Regions from separate parts of the Streptomyces sp. SudanB25_2051 genome, predicted to be linked through region 3. Evidence: riboswitches for the same ligand, from Rfam matches in the RefSeq annotation. Region 3 holds a riboswitch; each other region holds the start of a gene.
What was found. Region 3 has a riboswitch for cobalamin ahead of cobN (cobaltochelatase subunit CobN). Riboswitches for the same ligand answer to the same signal wherever they lie in the genome.
Positions count from the first base shown of each region.

Region 1: linked by a shared signal. The riboswitch ahead of ACSUPT_RS20215 (ribonucleoside-diphosphate reductase subunit alpha) and the one ahead of cobN (cobaltochelatase subunit CobN) in region 3 are both predicted to bind cobalamin.
Region 2: linked by a shared signal. The riboswitch ahead of ACSUPT_RS26630 (ABC transporter substrate-binding protein) and the one ahead of cobN (cobaltochelatase subunit CobN) in region 3 are both predicted to bind cobalamin.

Region 1 is NZ_OZ186787.1:4,460,216-4,467,287, forward strand. It holds gene ACSUPT_RS20210 (ribonucleotide-diphosphate reductase subunit beta) at 1-767, opposite strand, end outside; gene ACSUPT_RS20215 (ribonucleoside-diphosphate reductase subunit alpha) at 767-3,112, opposite strand; cobalamin riboswitch at 3,259-3,404, opposite strand; gene ACSUPT_RS20220 (GNAT family N-acetyltransferase) at 3,426-3,929, opposite strand; gene mctP (monocarboxylate uptake permease MctP) at 4,069-5,691, opposite strand; gene ACSUPT_RS20230 (DUF3311 domain-containing protein) at 5,688-5,951, opposite strand; gene ACSUPT_RS20235 (GntR family transcriptional regulator) at 6,137-6,922, opposite strand.
Region 2 is NZ_OZ186787.1:6,045,404-6,052,475, forward strand. It holds gene ACSUPT_RS26605 (hypothetical protein) at 1-891, shown strand, start outside; gene ACSUPT_RS26610 (GNAT family N-acetyltransferase) at 1,096-1,584, shown strand; gene ACSUPT_RS26615 (protease inhibitor I42 family protein) at 1,581-2,129, shown strand; gene ACSUPT_RS26620 (PepSY-associated TM helix domain-containing protein) at 2,235-3,683, opposite strand; gene ACSUPT_RS26625 (hypothetical protein) at 3,792-4,400, opposite strand; cobalamin riboswitch at 4,642-4,843, shown strand; gene ACSUPT_RS26630 (ABC transporter substrate-binding protein) at 4,883-5,908, shown strand; gene ACSUPT_RS26635 (FecCD family ABC transporter permease) at 5,905-6,918, shown strand; gene ACSUPT_RS26640 (ABC transporter ATP-binding protein) at 6,915-7,072, shown strand, end outside.
Region 3 is NZ_OZ186787.1:3,127,774-3,134,845, reverse strand. It holds gene ACSUPT_RS14010 (precorrin-2 C(20)-methyltransferase) at 1-354, opposite strand, end outside; gene ACSUPT_RS14005 (precorrin-8X methylmutase) at 351-986, opposite strand; gene ACSUPT_RS14000 (cobalamin biosynthesis protein CobG) at 983-2,254, opposite strand; cobalamin riboswitch at 2,265-2,397, shown strand; gene cobN (cobaltochelatase subunit CobN) at 2,434-6,036, shown strand; gene ACSUPT_RS13990 (NAD(P)H-binding protein) at 6,187-7,065, shown strand.

The sequences.
Region 1 (7,072 bases), 1.3 Mb from region 3:
AGCTCCGCCTCCACGGCCTCCTTCAGCATGTCCGTGACCTGCTGCCCCAGTTCGTCGTCGAACAGGTCGGGCTCCTCCTTGCGGACCGTGTCGACGACCTCGAAGGCGAAGCTCATGTGCATCGACTCGTCGCGGAACACCCAGTTGGTGCCGGTCGCCAGGCCGTGCAGCAGACCGCGCGAGCGGAACCAGTACACGTAGGCGAACGCCCCGTAGAAGAACAGGCCCTCGATGCAGGCGGCGAAGCAGATCAGGTTCAGCAGGAACCGGCGCCGGTCGGCCTTGGTCTCCAGCCGGTCCAGCTTCTCCACGGAGTCCATCCACTTGAAGCAGAAGGCGGCCTTCTCGCGGATCGAGGGGATGTTCTCGACGGCGGCGAACGCGGCGGCGCGGTCGTCCGGGTCGGGCAGATAGGTGTCGAGCAGCGTCAGATAGAACTGGACGTGCACGGCCTCCTCGAACAGCTGACGCGACAGGTACAGCCGCGCCTCCGGGGAGTTGATGTGCTTGTACAGCGTCAGCACCAGGTTGTTCGCCACGATCGAGTCGCCCGTCGCGAAGAACGCCACGAGCCGGCCGATCAGGTGCTGCTCACCGGGCGTCAGCTTCGCGAGGTCCGCGACGTCCGAGTGGAGGTCCACCTCCTCGACGGTCCAGGTGTTCTTGATGGCGTCCCGGTAGCGCTCGTAGAAGTCCGGGTAGCGCATCGGGCGCAGCGTCAGCTCGAAGCCCGGGTCGAGGAGGTTGGTGTTACGGGTGGTGCTCATTACTGGCAGGCCTCGCAGGACTCGGGGTTCTCAAGGGAGCAGGCGACGGCGTCGGGCTCGGACACCTGCTGGACGGGGACGGGGGTCGCGGACGCGGCGCGGGCGATGCGCGTCGCGGGGCGGGAGCGCAGGTAGTACGTGGTCTTCAGGCCCTGCTTCCAGGCGTACGCGTACATCGACGACAGCTTGCCGATGGTGGGCGTCTCCAGGAACAGGTTCAGCGACTGCGACTGGTCCAGGAACGGCGTGCGCGCGGCGGCCATGTCGATCAGGCCGCGCTGCGGGATCTCCCACGCCGTGCGGTACAGCGCGCGGATCTCGGCCGGCACCCAGGTGAAGCCCTGCACCGAGCCGTTCGACTCGCGCAGCGCCTCGCGGGTCTGCGCGTCCCACACGCCGAGCTTCTTCAGGTCGTCCACCAGGTAGGAGTTGACCTGGAGGAACTCACCCGACAGCGTCTCGCGCTTGAACAGGTTGGACACCTGCGGCTCGATGCACTCGTACACGCCCGCGATGGACGCGATCGTCGCGGTCGGCGCGATGGCCAGCAGCAGCGAGTTGCGCATGCCGACCGACGCGATCCGCTCGCGCAGCGCCGCCCACCGCTCCGGCCAGGTCAGCTCCACGTCGTAGTGGTCGGGGTGGAGCACGCCGCGCGCCGTGCGGGTCTTGTCCCAGGCGGGCAGCGGGCCGCTGCGCTCGGCGAGGTCGGCGGACGCCTCGTACGCGGCGAGCATGATCCGCTCGGCGATCCGCGTGGACAGGGCGCGCGCCTCCGGCGAGTCGAACGGCAGCCGCAGCTTGAAGAAGACGTCCTGGAGGCCCATCGCGCCCAGGCCCACCGGGCGCCAGCGGGCGTTGGACCGGCCGGCCTGCTCGGTCGGGTAGAAGTTGATGTCCACGACCCGGTCGAGGAAGGTCACGGCCGTGCGGACGGTCTCGTCCAGCCGCTCCCAGTCGATGCCGTCGCCGTCGACGAACGCGCCGAGGTTGACCGAGCCCAGGTTGCAGACGGCGGTCTCCCCGTCGTCGGTGACCTCCAGGATCTCGGTGCACAGGTTGGAGGAGTGGACCGTGTGGCCCGGCTCGGCGGTCTGGTTGGCGGTGCGGTTGGCGGCGTCCTTGAACGTCATCCAGCCGTTGCCGGTCTGCGCCAGGGTGCGCATCATCCGGCCGTACAGGTCGCGGGCCGGCATCGTCTTGCGGGCCAGGCCCTTCGCCTCGGCGGCCCGGTACGCGGCGTCGAACTCGTCGCCCCACAGGTCGACCAGCTCGGGCACGTCCGACGGGGAGAACAGCGACCACTCGGCGTCGTCGTTGACGCGGCGCATGAACTCGTCCGGAACCCAGTGCGCCAGGTTCAGGTTGTGGGTGCGGCGGGCGTCCTCGCCGGTGTTGTCGCGGAGCTCCAGGAACTCCTCGATGTCCGCGTGCCAGGTCTCCAGGTACACGGCGGCGGCGCCCTTGCGGCGGCCGCCCTGGTTGACCGCCGCCACCGACGCGTCGAGGGTCTTCAGGAACGGCACGATGCCGTTGGAGTGGCCGTTGGTGCCCCGGATGAGCGAGCCGCGGGCGCGGATGCGGGAGTACGACAGGCCGATGCCGCCCGCGTGCTTCGACAGCCGCGCGACCTGGTGGTACCGGTCGTAGATGGAGTCCAGCTCGTCCTGCGGGGAGTCCAGCAGGTAGCAGGAGGACATCTGCGGGTGGCGGGTGCCGGAGTTGAACAGGGTGGGGGAGGACGGCAGGTAGTCGAGGCGGCTCATCAGCCGGTACAGCGCCTCCACCTCGCCGAGCGCGCGCACCGAGTCGTCCTCGGCCAGACCGGCGGCGACCCGCAGCAGGAAGTGCTGGGGCGTCTCGACGACCTTGCGGGTGATCGGGTGCCGCAGCAGGTAGCGCGAGTACAGCGTCCGCCCGAAGTAGCCGAACCGGTCGTCGCCGTCGGGGTCGACGACCGCGTCCATCCGCTCCGCGTGGAGCGCCACGAACTGTGCCGTGCGGTCCGCGATCAGGCCCTCGCGGTGGCCCACGGCCACCGAGGCGGAGAACGACACGGCGCCCTGCCCCGCGGCCTCCTCGGTGATGGTCCGGGCCAGCAGCCGGGCGGCGAGCCGGGAGTACGCCGGGTCCTCGGCGATCAGGCCGGCCGCCGCCTCGGTGGCGAGCTCCCGCAGCTCCGCCTCGTCGGACCCGGCGTGCCGGCCGCGCAGCGCGGCGGCGGCGACCCGTCCGGGGTCGGCGTCGGGAAGGTCCGAGGTGAGGTCGGTCAGGGTCCGCAGCAGCGCGGTCCCGGGCGCGTCGGTCTCGGTCGCTGAGGCCGGATCTGCAGGCGCGATGGTCACGTGGGGGCTCTCCCTCGCTCGGCTCGGGGCGCACACGGCGGGCGGCGGGGGAGCGGGCGCACCTCGCCCCTGGGCACGGGGGCGTGCGTGACCGCGTCCGCCGGCCCACTCCGCGAGGCCCGGACGTCTGGGCACCCGGACCGGGCGGTCCGAGCGCGCTGCCGGCAGGTCGTCGGACTTGCGGGGTACGCGAAGGGCACACCGGTACACCGTTGCGGGACAGTTCCGGACTCGCACCGGATTCCCCTGCTGCGACAGCGAGGACGAGCATACATGTGGGGGGCGTCCGTTACGGCACCCCCCACATGTTGTGTCAGAGTGTCAGCTCGTACGCGAAGAGCGTCACACCGGGCAGAGGGTCCCAGTCCCGTCGCGGGGCCCGCGCGAAGCCCATCCGGTCGTACAGCCGCCGGGCCGCGACGGCCTGCGGCGTGACGGACAGGACGAGCCGTACGCACCCCTCGCGGGCCCGCGCCCGGTCCGCGCAGGCCCGTACGAGCGCCTCGCCCACCCCCCGGCCGCGGGCGGCGCCGGACACGGCCAGTACGCGGAACTCGGCCTCGTCCGGCCCGGCGATGTCCGCCCACGGGGTGCCGCCGCACGGTACGAAGGTGACCCCGCCGAGCAGCGTGCCGTCCGGGTCGACGGCGACGAGCACCTCGGCCTCGGCGGCGCGCCGCGCCACGTCCCGCAGCACGTCCAGGTACGGATCGTCGGCCCCGTAGGTCAGCAGCCCGCCGTCCAGGTAGGCCTGGACGCTGATCTCGGCGAGGGCGGCGTGCTCCCGCGGCTGTATCTCCCTGATGGTGATGTCCATGGTGCAGCAGTCTGCCGTGCGGCCGGGGGCCCGGGAGCCCGGCCACGGGAAGGGCCCCCGCACCTGCGCGGTGCGGGGGCCCTGGAGTGGCGGGAGGCGCCGCCCGGTTCAGTGGCGCCGGTGCTCAGTGACCGGTCGCTCAGTGGCCGGTGCCGACCTTGGGCAGCTCGGGGTCGACGCCCGGGTCGCCCGCGTCGGCCGTGTAGTCGCCCTCCGCCGTCTCGTCCACGCCCTCCGGCGCCTTGAGCGCCCGCAGCACGAACGTCAGGGCGACGGTGACCAGCACGTTCAGCAGGAACGCGGTGAGGCCGATGTAGCCGATCTCGCCGATGCCGGGGATCTCCGCCGACGAGCCGCCGAAGTGCTTCTGCGTCGGGCTGGCCACGTTGTACGCGGTCCACGTGCCGTAGACCATGCCGACCGCCCAGCCGCCGAGCAGCGCCCAGCGGTGGAACCAGCGGGTGAACAGGCCGCCGACCAGCGCGGGGAACGTCTGGAGGATCCAGATGCCGCCGAGGAGCTGGAAGTTGATGGCGACCGTCTTGTCCATCGTCAGCACGAAGGCGAGGGCGCCCACCTTCACCAGCAGCGACACGATCTTCGAGACCTTGGTCTCCTGCTCCGGCGTGGCGTCCGGCTTCAGGAAGTCCTTGTAGATGTTGCGGGTGAACAGGTTCGCGGCGGCGATGGACATGATGGCGGCGGGCACCAGCGCGCCGATGCCGATGGCGGCGAACGCCACGCCGGTGAACCAGTCGGGGAACATGTCCTCGAACAGCTGCGGGATGGCCAGCTGGCCGTTCTGCACCTTGATCCCGGCGGCGATCGCCATGAAGCCCAGCAGCGCCAGCAGGCCCAGCATCAGCGAGTACAGCGGCAGGATCGTCGTGTTGCGGCGGATCACGTCACGGCTGCCCGACGACAGGGTCGCCGTGATCGAGTGCGGGTACATGAACAGCGCCAGGGCGGAGCCGAGCGCCAGCGTGGCGTACGTCCACTGGCCCGCGTCGCCCGGCACGAGCGCGCCGCGCGGCTTGTCCGTGGCCGGGTTGACCTCGGCGAAGGCGTCGCCGGCCGCGCTGAAGATGGCGTCGAAGCCGCCCAGCTTGATGGGGATGTAGATGATGGCGACCGCGATGACCAGGTAGATCAGCGTGTCCTTGACGAACGCGATCAGCGCGGGGGCGCGCAGCCCGGAGGAGTAGGTGTACGCCGCGAGCACACCGAAGGCGATGAGCAGCGGCAGGTCCTTGATGAACCAGTGCGTCGACTCGCCGCCGCCCACGCCCATCACGTCCAGCACCGCCTGGATGCCGACCAGTTGGAGCGCGATGTACGGCATGGTGGCGAGGATGCCGGTGAGGGCGACCGCCAGGGACAGGCCCTTGGAGCCGAACCGGCCGCGCACGAAGTCCGAGGTGGTGACGTACCCGTGCTTGTGCGACACCGACCACAGGCGGGGCAGGAAGGTGAAGATCAGCGGGTAGACGAGGATCGTGTACGGCACGGCGAAGAAGCCGGCCGCGCCCGCCGCGTAGATGGCGGCGGGGACGGCGACGAAGGTGTACGCCGTGTAGAGGTCGCCGCCCAGCAGGAACCAGGTGACCCAGGTGCCGAACGAGCGGCCGCCCAGGCCCCATTCGTCGAGGCTGTTCTCGTTCTCGGCCCTGCGCCAGCGCGCGGCCATGAAGCCGAGGACCGTGACGACCAGGAAGAAGAAGACGAAGACGGCGAGCGCGACGCCGTTCACACCGTCGTTCATCGCTCCGCACCCCCCTTCCGGGCGGCGCGGGCGCGCTGCTCACGGTGCCACAGCTTGTACGCGACCATCGTCAGCGCGGTCGACAGCACGACCCAGAGCATCTGGTACCAGTAGAAGAACGGGATTCCGGCGAGCACGGGCTCGGTCCGGGCGTAGGAACTCACCCAGAGCATCGCGACGAACGGGGCGACGAGACAGAGCGCGATCACCACCCTGACGGGCGTGACGACCGGTTGTTTCCCTTGCGTGACCTCGGACATGGCGAACCGTCCCCTCACTGATCAGCCGAAGATGCGGTGAATCTAGGGGACGGTCCGGCCTCAGGGAACCCGTTGTCGGATAACGGTGTGACAGCGGTGACCAGAGTGACGGCAGTGACCGCGCTGGACGGGACGGCCGTCGGACATCCGCAGGGTGCGCGGCCGGACATCCGCAGGGTGCGCGGCTACTCCGCGGCGGGCCGCTTGAGGCGGGCCACGAACTTGTAGCGGTCGCCCCGGTACACCGAGCGGACCCACTCCACGGGCGCGCCGTTCTCGTCGAAGGAGTGGCGGGAGAGCAGCAGCATGGGCAGGCCCACGTCCGTGCCGAGCAGCCCGGCCTCGCGCGGCGTGGCGAGGGAGGTCTCGATGGTCTCCTCGGCCTCGGCCAGCCGCACGTCGTACACCTCGGCGAGGGCCGTGTAGAGGGAGGTGTACTTCACCAGGGAGCGGCGCAGCGCGGGGAAGCGCTTGGCCGACAGGTGGGTCGTCTCGATGGCCATGGGCTCGCCGCTGGCGAGGCGGAGCCGCTCGATGCGCAGGACGCGCCCGCCGGGCTGTATGTCGAGGAGGCCCGCGAGGGTGTCGTCGGCGGTGACGTACCCGATGTCCAGCAGCTGGGAGGTGGGTTCGAGCCCCTGCGCCCGCATGTCCTCGGTGTACGAGGTGAGCTGGAGCGCCTGGGAGACCTTCGGCTTGGCGACGAACGTGCCCTTGCCCTGGATGCGCTCCAGGCGGCCCTCGACGACCAGCTCCTGGAGGGCCTGGCGCACGGTGGTGCGGGAGGTGTCGAACTCGGCGGCGAGGGTGCGCTCCGGCGGCACGGGGGTGCCGGGGGGCATCGTCTCGGTCATCTCCAGCAAGTGGCGCTTGAGCCGGTAGTACTTGGGCACGCGCGCCGTGCGGGTCGCCGTGCCGTTCTCGGACGGGCGTCCGCCGGCGGTCTCCGTACCGCCACTGTCCGTGGCCATGATCTGCCTCTCCGACTCCGTTGCTGCTGCCGTCACCGGCTCCTCCGTCTTTCGCGGCTCACATGGTGGCACGGACCGGTCACGGGTCGTCGCCCCTCCTCAGGTGTCGGTCCGATAACGGACGCAACAGCCCCTCTTATACACCCTTGA
Region 2 (7,072 bases), 2.9 Mb from region 3:
GAGAAGGAGGCCGCGCGGCTCAGACGGGCCCTGGAGCGGGAGCGCGAGGCGCGCCGGGCGGCGGAGAGCCGCCTGAAGGAGGCGCTCGGAGCCGGGGCCGGCGGCGAGGAGCGCGAACGACGGCCCGGCCCCCCATCGCCGGACGCGCACGAGCGGACCGCGAGACCGCCCGCGCCGCCGCCCCCGCCGCCGGAACTGGCCGAGCTGCGGAAGCGGTTGGAGGACAGCGAGGCGGAGCGTGCGACGCTCGCCGCCGTGCTCGCGGAGAGCGAGAGGGAACGGGACGCCGCCCTGCGCGCGCGGGACGCCGCGATCGCCCGGCTGCGGCCCCGGCAGGAAGCCCGGGAGACCTGGGACGCCCGGGCCCTGAAGGCGCGGCTGGAGGCCACGACGTTCGAGGACGTGCTGCGCCGGGCCGGACGGTACTGCGCGTCCCTCGTCATCACCGCGGACCCCGACGAGGCGCGGAAGCTGGACCACCATCAGAAGGCCGCGCAGTGGCGGGGCCGCCTCGCCGACACCCTGGCCACCATGCAGCTGTACGCCGAGGCGAAGAACGCGGCACGGGCACGCGGCGGCAACTGCGGACCCGAACTGGCCAACCTCAGGGCCTACTGCGCGAACCAGCCGTCCCCGCTGCTCAGCGACAAGAAGGTCGCGCTCAACGAGGGCCAGCTCGCCAGCACCAGCCCCCGGGGCCGCGCGGAGCGGACGTTCCGCGTGCCCCGGCAGATCGCGGAGTGCGGCACGGCGGTCATGGTCGAGCACATCCGGATCGGCGACGGCTCACCGCCCGCGCCGAGGCTCCACTTCCTCGACGACACGGACGACAGCGGCCTGATCGTCATCGGCTTCCTCGGCGACCACCGCTACAACGCCAGCACCAACTGAACCACCGGGCGAGGCGGCAGCCCCGAGCGGCGCCCCTCACCTCCCGGATCACGCCGCCGCAACTCCAGACACCGCACCCACGGACCATGCGCCGCACGCGCTGCGCCGTGACCCCGGTGCGGGCCCCGCGGGCAGACGTCGGGTAATCGGTTCGCGGGCGGGGCGGTGGGTGCGTAGCCTGCACCGGTGATCAGCCTGGGGCTCATGGACAGAACGGGGCGGCGTATCGCCCTGCACGACGTGGACGACGACAACTGGCGTGCCGTCGCCGACGTCGCTCCTCTCGACGACCAGCGGCGGTACGTGGCCGCCCTGGCCGCCCGCTACCTGCTGTTGTCGATGCGTGAGGGCGTGTGGCACTCGCTCGCCGTGTGCGCCGACGACACCGTCGTGGGCCACGTCATGTGGGGACGCGACGACGAGGGGTCGTACTGGATCGGCGGCATGCTCGTCGACGGCGCGGAGCAGGGCCGGGGGATCGGGCGCGCGGCGGCGCGCACGCTCATGGCGTGGCTCGCCGGGCGCGAGGACTGCCGGGTGCTCCGCCTGTCGTACCACCCCGGCAACACGGCGGCCCGAGACCTGTACGTCTCGCTGGGCTTCCGGCCCACGGACGGCGCCGAGGGGGACGAGGTGGTCGCCGAGATCCCCGCGGGAGCGGTCCCGGCGGGCCCGGGATCGGTGCGCGGGTGAGCGGGCATCCGACGCCGCGCCGGGCCGGAAGGGGCGGTACGCGGAGGGCCGGTGCCGCGGCAGCGGCGGCCGCGCTGCTCGCCCTCGCCGCGGGCTGCGGCCAGGGCGCCGACGCGACGGCGGGCGGCTCCACGGGCACCCCGGGGCGTACGACGAGCCGCCCGGTGGAGGACACCGCCATCACGGCCGCGCCGGGCGAACGCTTCACGCTCACCGTCGACCAGAATCCCTCCACCCGCGAGTACTGGTACCTCGTCGGCCCGGCGCCCGACCCTTCGGTGCTGGTCGGCCTCGGGGAGGAGTACGCCTCCGACTCCGGCGGCGAGCCGGCGCCCGGTTCCGGCGGCCGGCTCACCTTCACCTTCGAGGCCAAGGGCAGGGGCACCACCCGGTTCACGCTGCTGCACTGCACGTTCAGCACCTGCCGCGGCGACACCGCCACCCGGCCCCCCGGGACGGCCGGACCCTCCGCCACTCCGACGGCGGGTCCGGCCGCCCCCTCGGGCGCCCCCGAGCGCATCACCTACACCGTCACCGTCGGCTGAGCGGCGGACCAGGGCGGAACGGTCGGGGCGACACGGCCGGGTCAGTGCGCCGGGCCGCGCCGGTAACACCGGGTCAGTTCGCCGGGCCGCGCCGGTAACACCGGGTCAGTGCGCCGGGGCGCGCCGGACCCGGCCGACCACGACGTCCACCGCGAGGAAGCCCAGCAGGGTGCACCCGAGGACGGGCAGCGCCCAGCCCAGCGCGGCGACCGCCGGGACGCCCGCGATCAGCAGGGGCAGGGGCAGCCCGCGCCACGCTCCGCGCGCGGGCGCCCTCCCGGGCCGTGCCCGGTCGCCGTCGCGGGTCGGGCGGCGCTGCCACCACATGCGGTAGCCCCAGAACACGACGAGGATCAGGCCGAGCGCCACCACCGCCAGCACGATCTGGTTGGCGACCCCGAAGAGCACGCCCATGTGGGCCTGGATGCCGAGCTTGGTCAGCTTGGCCGGCAGCGGGTGGTCCGACCAGCGGGTGTGCGCGGTGACCTCGCCCCTGGCGGTGTCCACGGCCACCTGGTCGTAGTGGACCGGCCAGACGTCGTCCTTCTGGGCCACCACCCATGCGCGGGAGGCGTCCGCGGGAGGCGTCAGGACGACGGCGCCGCCCAGGCCGGCCTCGCGGGCGGTGGCGAGGGCCCTGTCGAAGGCGGCCGGATCGGCGTCGGCTGCGTGCCCGGACCCGCCGTGTCCGCCGTGGCCGGCGTGTTCGCCTTCCTGCGCGCCGGCCGGCGGACGCGCGCCCGGCAGCAGCGTGTCCAGCTCCGGAGCACGCCCCCCGGCCGTGTCGAGCAGCTGCTCGAAGCGTGCGCCCGCGTACTGGGACCAGGTCAGGCCGGTGGCGCTGAGGAAGAGCAGGCCGAGCGCCAGCCAGACCCCGGTCGCGGCGTGGAGACCCCGGGTCCGGCGCACTCCGCGGGCGGCGCGGTCGGGCAGCAGCACACCCCGCGCGGACCGCGCCCGCCGGCCCCGGCTCCCGCCGAGCCACAGGACGAGACCGCCCGCGACGAGCACCCACAGCCAGCTCGCGGCGACCTCGGAGTACAGGCGGCCGACCTCGCCCAGGTGCAGGTTCTTGTGGAGGTCGCCGAGCCAGGTGGTCAGCGGCGTCGACCCCCACGACGTGGTCAGCTCGCCCCGTACCTCCGCGGTGTACGGGTCCACGAACACGGTGCGCTGCCGCTCGCCGAGCTCCGGGACCGACAGCACCACGCGGGTGGTGTCCTCCGGCCCGGCCGGGGTGAGGACGGAGGACAGGGTGCCCTCCGGGTGCGCGGCCCGCGCCGCTCCGATCTGCTCGGACAGCGGGCGGGTCGGCCCGCCGGCCTCCTCGACCCGCAGCCGGTCGCCGTAGGCGAGCTGGTCGAGCTGCGGGGCGAAGGCGTAGACGAGCCCGGTGAGCGCGGTGACGAGCAGGAACGGGGCGACGAACACCCCGGCGTAGAAGTGCAGCCGGACCAGGAGGGCCCGTATGCCCTGCCGGTGGGGTCCGGTTCGCCCGGCCCGTGCCGGTGCGGAGGCGGTTGTCGGTGGATCGCGGTCGATGGTCGAAGACATGCGTGTTCCCCAGGGAGTACGCGCGGCGACGTGGGCGCGCGCGTACGACGAAGCCGAAAGGTGATGGGAGCCGCCCGGAGGGCGGGTGTCGTGATCGCGTACGGGCGATCAGGCGGCCGTCGGCGCGGGCGGGCCTCGTCGGGGGCGGCAGCGGGTGAGGAGGACGCGGAGGCGGACGTGGCCCGCCGTGGACGGCGGCGGCGTCCGCCGCGCGGAGGGAAGGGGGCACGCGGCGAGGGCGAGGAGGACCAGGCGCGGCAGGAGGAGGGCGGCGAGGCGTCGCAGGACGCGGTCGCCGTGGAGGACGCAGAGGGCGGCGCCCAGCGTGGCCAGGGCGTGCGCCGCTGTCATCTCGCCGGTCAGCAAGTGCCCGGCGACCGCCTCGGCCGTGTGCGGGTGCGCGTGCGCCGTCGGATCGTGCCCGGCCATGGCGTGGTGGCCGCCGCCCGCCCCGGGCGCCGACAGCCGGTGGAAGGCCAGGTGCAGGCCGGTCTGGGCCGCGCCCAGGACGAGGACGGTGACGTCGAAGCGGCGCCGCCGGCCGCCGAAGAGGACGACGCCCAGCACGGTGAGGCCCGCGAAGAGCGGAGCGAGGCTCCCGGGTCCCGGCAGCGACCCGCCGGCCGCGACATGTCCGATCGCGCCCGGAATCAGGCAGGCGGCAGCGCAGAGCAGACCCTTCGCCGTCCGCCTCAGCCATCCGTCCCGTGCGCGCACCGGCACAACGTAGTCAGCCCCATGGGCCGGTCAGCGGCACCGGACGACGGGGCGGGCAGCGGGGGAGGAGCGGGTGATCCTTCCTGACGTTTCGTCATTGCCCGGACGCCGAAGGGGCGTTGCGTCTCGGGTGGTGGTGAGTGCACCCCTTCCCGGCGAGGAAGATTTCGAGCCGAAGTGGCCGGAATCACAGCAGGAATAAAGCCGCATTCAGGGCAATTCCCAGCCCTCTCGCCGCCTGTGGTAACTTGCGCAAGCCAGTCGCACTCCGTACGTTCCGTGCGTACGTGGGTCAGGGAATCCGGTGCGAATCCGGAACTGACGCGCAGCGGTGAGGGTGACGGGCGAGGCATACGAAGCCACTGGGGCGCATCCGCGGCCCGGGAAGGCGCCTCGTCCGGACGACCCCGAGTCCGAAGACCTGCTGGCGCATTCGTACGGACGGGCCCCGCGCATGGGCCCACGACGCCGAGGACAACGCCGTGACCGTCACGCGCCCGACCGCTTCCCTCGCCGTGCTCCTGTGCGGAGCGCTGCTCCTCACCGGATGCGGCGCCACCGCGCCCGCCGCGCCGCCGGACGAGGCGGCGACCACGCTCACCAACTGCGGGCAGCAGGTGCGGATCCCCGCCGGCGGGCCCCGGCGGGCCGTGTCGCTGAACCAGGGCACCACCGAGATCATGCTGGCCCTCGGCCTCGCCGACCGCATGGCGGGCACGGCGACCTGGACCGACCCGGTCATGAAGGGCCTGGAGAAGGCCAACGCCGGAGTGCCGAGGCTCGCCGAGAACAACCCGTCCTTCGAGAAGGTCCTGGACACCGAACCCGACTTCGTCGCCGCCTCCTTCGCCTCCACCCTCGGCAAAGGCGGAGTGGCCACGAGGGAGCAGTTCGAGAAGCTCGGCGTGCCCACCTACCTCTCCCCGTCCGACTGCGTGGGCAAGGACAACAGCGGCGACGGCGACGGCGTGCGCACGACGCCCCTGACGATGGACACCGTCTACGGAGAAGTACGGGACCTCGCGCGGATCTTCGGCGTCGAGCGGCGCGGCGAGGAGCTCACGGCACGTCTGAAGGCGCGGGTCGCCAAGGCCACCGCCGGGCTGAACGCGCGGGACGTCACCCTGCTCTACTGGTTCTCGGACGCCCAGTCCCCGTACATGGCGGGCTGCTGCGGGGCGCCGGGAGTCATCACCCGCGAGGTCGGCGCCGAGAACGTCTTCGACGACACGACCGAGGAGTGGCCGCAGATCAACTGGGAGACGGTCGCCGACCGCAACCCGGACGTCCTCGTCATCGGCGACCTCACCCGCAAGGCGCAGACCGGCGAGAGCGCCGCGAAGAAGATCGAGTTCCTGGAGTCCAACCCCGCGACGCGGACCATGGACGCCGTACGCCACAAGCGGTACGTCCTGCTCAGCGGACAGTCCATGAACCCGACGATCCGCACCGTCGAGGGCATCGAACAAGTCGCCGCCGGCCTGCGCCGATTCGGCCTCTCCGGGTGACCGCCGCCCTGCTGCGCACGACGGCCGGACTCGGCGTGCTCGCCCTCTCCGTCGCCCTGGCCATCACCATCGGCCCGGCGGACATCGGCGTCACCGACGTCTGGTCCGTCGTCGTCTCCCATGTGGGCGGGGAGCCGTCCGGGCTCACCCCGATCCGCGACGGCATCGTCTGGAACCTCCGGCTCCCGCGCACGCTCCTCGCGGCGGTCTGCGGCGCGGGCCTCGCCGTGTGCGGCGCGGTCATGCAGTCGCTGCTGCGCAACCCGCTCGCCGACCCCTTCGTCCTGGGCGTCTCCTCCGGCGCCTCCACCGGAGCCGTCGCCGTGGTCGTCCTCGGAGCCGGCGGCGGCGCGCTGTCCCTGTCCGGCGGCGCCTTCGCCGGCGCCGTGTGCTCGTTCGCCGCGATGCTGCTGCTCAGCCACACCCTCGGCGGCACCACCGACCGGGTGGTGCTCTCCGGCGTCGCCGCGATGCAGCTCTTCTCCGCGCTGACCTCCTTCATCGTCGTCACGTCCGCCGACGCCGAGACCACGCGGGGCGTGCTGTTCTGGCTGCTCGGCTCGCTCAGCGGCGCCGGATGGGCCGACGTGTGGCTGTGCTCCGCCGTCCTGGTGCTCGCGCTCGCCGTCTGCCTGGGCCACGCGACGACGCTCGACGCGTTCGCCTTCGGCCAGGAGGCGGCGGCCACCCTCGGTGTCGACACCGCCCGCGCCCGGCTGGTCCTGCTCTGCGCCACCGCCCTCCTCACCGCGGCCCTGGTCGCCGCGGCCGGCGCCATCGGCTTCGTCGGACTGGTGCTGCCGCACGCGGCCCGCGCCCTCGTCGGCCCCGGCCACGGCAGGCTGCTGCCCGCCACGGCGCTGGGCGGCGCCGTGTTCCTGGTGTGGATCGACACCGCCGCCCGCACCGTCATCGACCCCCAGGAAGTCCCGGTCGGCGTCATGACCTCCCTGGTGGGCGTACCGGCGTTCGTCTACGTGCTCCACCGCACCCGCAGGAGGCCCCGATGACCCTCGCCGCCGAACGCGTCACCCGCACCGCCGACGGGCGGCTCATCCTCGACGGGGTCGGCATCGACCCGCCGCCGGGAGCCATGACGGGGCTGCTCGGGCCCAACGGCTCCGGGAAGTCGACCCTGCTGCGCGTCCTGTGCGGCGTGCTGGC
Region 3 (7,072 bases):
CACCGCCACCGTCCGGCCTGCGTCGAGGTGGGCCGCCAGCCGCGCCGACGCCTCCTCGTAGAAGTCGTTGAGCGCGCCCCGGTAGCCGCCGGGGTGGTCGGTCGTCTCCACCGTGAGCGGGTACATCAGCCGCTCCTCGATGTGGTCCTCGCGGATGTGCTTCGCCGCGATGGACCGGGCGATCGACCGGCCGTGCCGGGCGCAGTGGTAGGCGACGACGTCCGCCTCCGCGATGGCCTCCACCGCGCGCAGGGTCATCAGCGACGGGTCGCCCGGACCCAGGCCGACGCCGTACAGCTTTCCGCTCCCGGCGGGACCGCCCGCCGATGTTTCACGTGAAACGTGCTCGCTCATTCCGCCTCGCTCGCGATCGCGTTGATCGCCGCGGCCGCCATGGCGCTGCCGCCGCGCCGGCCCCGTACGACGATGTGGTCGAGGTCCGAGGCCGCCAGGGCGTCCTTGGACTCGGCGGCGCCGATGAACCCGACCGGTATGCCGAGGACGGCGGCGGGGCGGGGAGCGCCGTCGCGGACCATCTCCAGCAGCCGGAACAGGGCGGTCGGGGCGTTGCCGATCGCCACGACCGAGCCCTCCAGGCGGTCGCGCCACAGCTCCAGGGCGGCCGCGCTGCGGGTGGTGCCCAGCTCGGCGGCGAGGTCCGGCACGGACGGGTCGGAGAGGGTGCAGATCACCTCGTTGTCGGCGGGGAGCCGCTTGCGGGTGACGCCGCTGGCGACCATCTGCGCGTCGCACAGGATGGGCGCGCCCGAGCGGAGCGCGGCGCGGGCGCGGGAGACGACCTCGGGGGTGTAGGCGAGGTCGCGGACGAGGTCGACCATGCCGCAGGCGTGGATCATCCGCACGGCGACCTGGCTGACGTCGGCGGGCAGACCCGCGAGATCCGCCTCGGCGCGGATCGTGGCAAAGGACTGGCGGTAGATCTCCGCGCCGTCCTTCTCGTAGTCGAACACTGTGCTCCCGCTCATCTCTGTGCCTGTGCCTGTGGGTGTGCGTCGTCGTTGTCTCGTCGCGCGGTCCGTACGGTGAGGGCGTACGTGCCGTCGCCGGTGGCCAGGGCGTCCACCCAGTCGCCCTGGGGGTGCCCGCACCGCCTCTCGCAGCCCGACCAGTGGACGGGCAGGCCCCGCAGCGGCGGGTCGTCCAGGGGCCGTGCGTCCGCCCGTACGTCGGCGAGGGCCTTGCCGCAGCCGGGCCGTCCCGTGCAGGCGGTGACCGCGAGCCAGGGCGAACCGGGCCGGACGAGGTACCCGGCGGCCTCCAGGGCCGCGAGCCGCCGCTCCGCCTCCGCCCGGCCGGGCAGGCCCGCCACGACGAAGCCCCGCCAGGGCGTCACCCGCACCTCGTCGCCGTCCCCCGGCGCCAGGGCGCGGAACTGCTCGGTGGTGACCCGCCCCAGGGGCGCCACGACGGACACCGCACACTCCCCGACCAGTCCCGGAACGGGCGGCGCGGCGTCCAGAAGCGCCTCTCCAGCGGCCGGTGCGGCGGCGACCCCCGCGGCGGCCAGGCAGCTGGTCACCGCGTCCTCCAGGGCCGCGTCCGAAGGCAGTTCGGCCACCCGCCAGGCACCCGTGCCGGCCTCCCTCGCGACCGTCAGGAACGCCTCGGCCGCCGCCAGCGCGGCCACCGGGGCGTCACCCGCCGCCACCCGCCGGGCCAGGCCACCGATCCGTACCAGAGCGCGGCCGCCGGGCTCTGCGAGCAACGTCACATCGCCGCCCAGCGCGGCCACGTCCCCGCGCCCGTCGTCCACGGCGAACAGGAAACGGCCCGAAAGCCCCGTCGTCCACGCCTGCGCGCACAGCAGCGCGTCCAGTTCCCGCGCCCACGCCTGGACGTCCCCGAAGCCCCGCCCGTCCAGTCCGGCCAGGGGCGAGACGACCATGTTCCGCACCCGCTCGTGCGCGGCGGACGGCAGCAGTCCGGCCCCGCCCAGCAGCTCGGCGAGGGTGAGCCCGCAGTCGTCGGGCAGGCCGCGCAGGTCGAGATTGCCGCGCGAGGTGACGCCGATCCGGCCGTCGCCGAGCCGGCCCGACAGGTCGGCGAGCGCGGCCACCTGGCGGGCCGTCAGGACGCCCGTGGGCAGCCGCAGACGGGCCAGACCGCCATCGTCCGCGCGGTGCAGCCGCAGCGCGCCGGGGCACGCGTCGGCGCGGTCGCGGACACGTTCCCGTATGTGAGCTTCGCCCCCGTTTCGGGGATTTGGCGAGGTGGGCGGCATGGCGGCGAGCATACGCGCAGCCTCTACTATGCAGACGGCACAGGGTCCCAGGACCCTAGGGAGGAAGCCCGGTGCGAATCCGGCGCGGTCCCGCCACTGTGAGCAGGACCCCTCCGGGCCCCGCGAGTCAGGAACTCCCGCCACCCACGACCACCCGGGGCGAGGACACCCCGAGGAAGGCCCGGCACGCCGTGATCCTGCTGCTGTCGCACTCCGACACCGACCTGCTGAGCGCCCGCGCGGCCGGCGGCCCGGTCGAGTACCGGTTCGCCAACCCCGCACGGCTCCCCATCGACGAACTGCCCGGCCTCCTCGACGGCGCCGACCTCGTCGTCGTGCGCCTCCTCGGCGGATTGCGCGCCTGGGAGGAGGGCATCGACCTGCTGCGCGCCCAGGACCGCCCGGTCGTCTTCCTGACCGGCGAACAGGCGCCCGACGCCCAGCTGATGGAGGCGTCCACCGTCCCGATCGGCGTCGCCACCGAGGCGCACGCCTACCTCGCGCACGGCGGCCCGGACAACCTGGAGCAGCTCGCCCGCTTCCTGTCCGACACCGTGCTCCTCACCGGCCACGGCTTCGACCCGCCGGCCGCCGCCCCCACCTGGGGCCCGCTGGAGCGCACCGCCCGCACCACCGACGGCCCGACCGTCGCCGTGCTCTACTACCGCGCCCACCACATGAGCGGCAACACCGCCTTCGTCGGCGCCCTCTGCGACGCCATCGAGGACGCCGGCGGCCGCGCCCTCCCGCTGTACGTCGCCTCGCTGCGCGCCCCCGAGCCGGAGCTGCTGGAGCAGCTGCGCGGCGCCGACGCCATCGTCACCACCGTCCTCGCGGCGGGCGGCACCAAGCCCGCCGCGGCGCAGGCCGGAGGCGACGAGGAGGCGTGGGACGCGGGTGCGCTCGCCGACCTCGACGTGCCCGTCCTCCAGGCGCTGTGCCTCACCGGCTCCCGCGCCGACTGGGAGGAGAACGACGAGGGCCTGTCCCCGCTCGACGCGGCCAGCCAGGTCGCCGTCCCCGAGTTCGACGGGCGGATCATCACCGTGCCGTTCTCCTTCAAGGAGATCGACGAGGACGGCCTGCCCGCCTACGTGCCCGACGCGGAGCGCGCCGCCCGCGTCGCCGGGATCGCCGTCCGCCACGCCCGGCTGCGGCACATCCCGAACGCCGACAAGCGCCTCGCGCTGGTCCTCTCCGCCTACCCGACGAAGCACTCCCGCATCGGCAACGCCGTCGGACTCGACACGCCCGCGTCCGCCGTCGCCCTGCTGCGCCGGCTGCGGGAGGAGGGCTACGACTTCGGCGACGAGGAGGTGCCGGGCCTCGCGTCCGGCGACGGCGACGAGCTGATCTACGCCCTCATCGAGGCCGGCGGCCACGACCAGGACTGGCTCACCGAGGAGCAGCTGGCCCGCAACCCGGTCCGCATCCCGGCCGCCGACTACAAGCGCTGGTTCGCGACCCTGCCGGAGGAGCTGCGCTCGGCCGTCGAGGAGCACTGGGGCCCGCCGCCCGGCGAGATGTTCCTCGACCGGTCCCGCAACCCGGAGGGCGACATCGTCCTCGCGGCGCTGCGCCGCGGCAACCTGCTGATCCTCATCCAGCCGCCGCGCGGCTTCGGCGAGAACCCGATCGCGATCTACCACGACCCGGACCTGCCGCCGTCCCACCACTACCTGGCCGCCTACCGGTGGATCGCCACGCCCACGTCCGACGGCGGGTTCGGCGCGGACGCCATGGTCCACCTCGGCAAGCACGGCAACCTGGAGTGGCTGCCCGGCAAGAACGCCGGCCTGTCCGCCGCGTGCGGCCCCGACGCGGCCCTCGGCGACCTGCCGCTGATCTACCCGTTCCTGGTCAACGACCCGGGCGAGGGCACCCAGGCGAAGCGGCGCGCCCACGCCACGCTGATCGACCACCTGGTGCCGCCGATGGCCCGCGCCGACTCGTACGGCGACATCGCGCGGCTGGAGCAGCTGCTCGACGAGTACGCGCAGATCTCCTCCATGGACCCGGCGAAGCTGCCGGCGATCCGCGCGCAGATCTGGACCCTCATCCAGGCGGCGCGCCTCGACCACGACCTGGGCCTGGAGGACCGGCCCGACGACGACGGCTTCGACGACTTCCTGCTGCACGTCGACGGCTGGCTGTGCGAGGTGAAGGACGCGCAGATCCGCGACGGCCTGCACGTCCTCGGCACGGCCCCGACGGGCGCCGAGCGGGTCAACCTGGTCCTGTCGATCCTGCGCGCCCGGCAGATCTGGGGCGGCACGCAGGCGCTGCCCGGCCTGCGCGAGGCGCTGGGCCTGGACGAGTCCGCCGCGACCCGCACCACCGCCGACGAGGCGGAGGCGAAGGCCCGCGCCCTGGTGGAGGCCATGGAGGCCGCGGGCTGGGACCCGGCCGCGGTGGCCGAAGTGGCGCAGGGGTACGGCGAGCAGGTCGCCGCCGTCCTGGACTTCGCCGCCCGGCAGGTCGTGCCGCGCCTCGACGGGACGACCGCCGAGCTGGACCACGCGGTGCACGCGCTGAACGGCGGGTTCGTCCCGGCCGGGCCGTCCGGGTCGCCGCTGCGGGGCCTGGTCAACGTCCTGCCGACCGGCCGGAACTTCTACTCCGTCGACCCGAAGGCCGTCCCCTCGCGCCTCGCCTGGGAGACCGGGCAGGCCCTCGCGGACTCGCTGCTGGAGCGCTACCGCGGCGACAACGGCGAATGGCCCACCTCGGTCGGCCTGTCGCTGTGGGGCACCAGCGCGATGCGCACCAGCGGCGACGACGTCGCGGAGGCGCTGGCCCTGCTGGGCATCCGCCCGGTCTGGGACGACGCCTCACGGCGCGTCAACGGCCTGGAGCCCATCCCGCTCGCGGAGCTGGGCCGGCCCCGCATCGACGTGACGCTGCGCATCTCGGGCTTCTTCCGCGACGCGTTCCCGCACACGATCGGGCTGCTGGACGACGCGGTGCGGCTCGCCGCGTCCCTGGACGAGCCGGCCACGGAGAACTACGTCCGCGCCCACGCCCAGGCCGACCTGGCCGAGCACGGCGACGAACGGCGGGCCACGACCCGCATCTTCGGCTCCCGGCCCGGCACCTACGGCGCGGGCATCCTCCAGCTGATCGACTCGCGCGACTGGCGCACCGACGCGGACCTGGCGGAGGTGTACACGGTGTGGGGCGGCTTCGCGTACGGGCGCGGCCTGGACGGGCGTCCCGCGCGCGAGGAGATGGAGACCGCGTACAAGCGGATCGCCGTCGCCGCGAAGAACACCGACACGCGCGAGCACGACATCGCGGACTCGGATGACTACTTCCAGTACCACGGCGGCATGGTCGCCACGGTGCGGGCGCTGCGCGGCACGGCGCCCGAGGCGTACATCGGCGACTCGACCCGCCCGGAGACGGTGCGCACGCGGACGCTGGTGGAGGAGACCTCGCGGGTGTTCCGCGCCCGCGTGGTCAACCCGCGCTGGATCGAGGCGATGCGCCGCCACGGCTACAAGGGCGCCTTCGAACTGGCGGCGACGGTCGACTACCTCTTCGGGTACGACGCCACGACCGGTGTCGTCGCCGACTGGATGTACGACAAGCTGACCGAGGCGTACGTACTGGACCCGGAGAACCGCGCGTTCCTCCAGGAGGCCAACCCCTGGGCGCTCCACGGCATCGCGGAGCGGCTCCTCGAAGCGGAGTCGCGGGGCATGTGGGCCAAGCCCGACCCGCAGGTGCTGGAGGCGCTGAAGCAGGTCTACCTGGAGACCGAGGGCAACCTCGAAGGCGGCGACACCGAGTAGGTCCCGCGCTGTCCACAGCCGCCCGGCCGGGTTTTCCACAAGCCCGGCCGGGTTCGGCCTTTCCGCTCTAGAGTGGCGGGGCGGGACGCGGATGTCGCAGGTGGGGGCGCTCCGGGTGCCGACCGGGCGGGCGGGGCGGAGACTGCCCGTATGAGCGATGAGGTGGTGGCCGTCACCGGCGCGAGCGGGCGGGTCGGGCGGCGGGTGGCCGACCGGCTGGGCGTCGGCGGGGTGCCCGTGCGGCTGGTCGGACGCGACCCGGCGCGGCTGCCGGACGTGCCGGGCGCGGTGAAGGCGCCGCCCGCCGCGTACGGGGACCGCGAGGCGATGCGGGCCGCGCTGGACGGGGCCGACACGCTGTTCCTGGTGTCGGCGCACGAGACACCGGACCGGGTCGCGGAGCACCGGACGGCCGTCGACGCGGCGGTGGCGGCGGGGGTGGGGCGGATCGTGTACCTGTCGTTCCAGGGCGCCGCGCCGGACGCGACGTTCACCTTCGCGCGCGACCACTGGCACACGGAGCAGTACGTCCGCGCGCACGACGGCCTGGCGTTCACCTTCCTCCGCGACAGCTGGTATCTGGCGGGCATCCCTGCGATGACCGGCAAGGACGGTGTCATCCGGGGGCCCGCGGGCAACGGCAGGGTGGCCGCCGTGGCGCACGAGGACATCGCGGACGTGGCCGCGGTGGTGCTGCTCGCGCGTGACGGGCGGTACGACGGCGCGACCTTCGACGTGACGGGCCCCGAGGCGTTCACCCTGGCGGAGGCGGCGGAGGAGATGTCCCGCGCGACGGGCCGGACGATCCGGTACCTCCCGGAGACCCGCGACGAGGCGTACGCGTCACGCGCCGGGTACGGCGCCGAGCGCTGGGAGGTCGACGGCTGGGTCAGCTCGTACGAGGCGATCGCGCGCGGTGAGCTGGGCGCGGTCTCCGACACCGTCGAACGGCTCGCGGGTCACGCGCCCATGGCCTTGCGGGAGTTCCTGGCGAAGCACCCGCGCAGCTACGCCCACCTGGTGGGGTAGCGGGCGT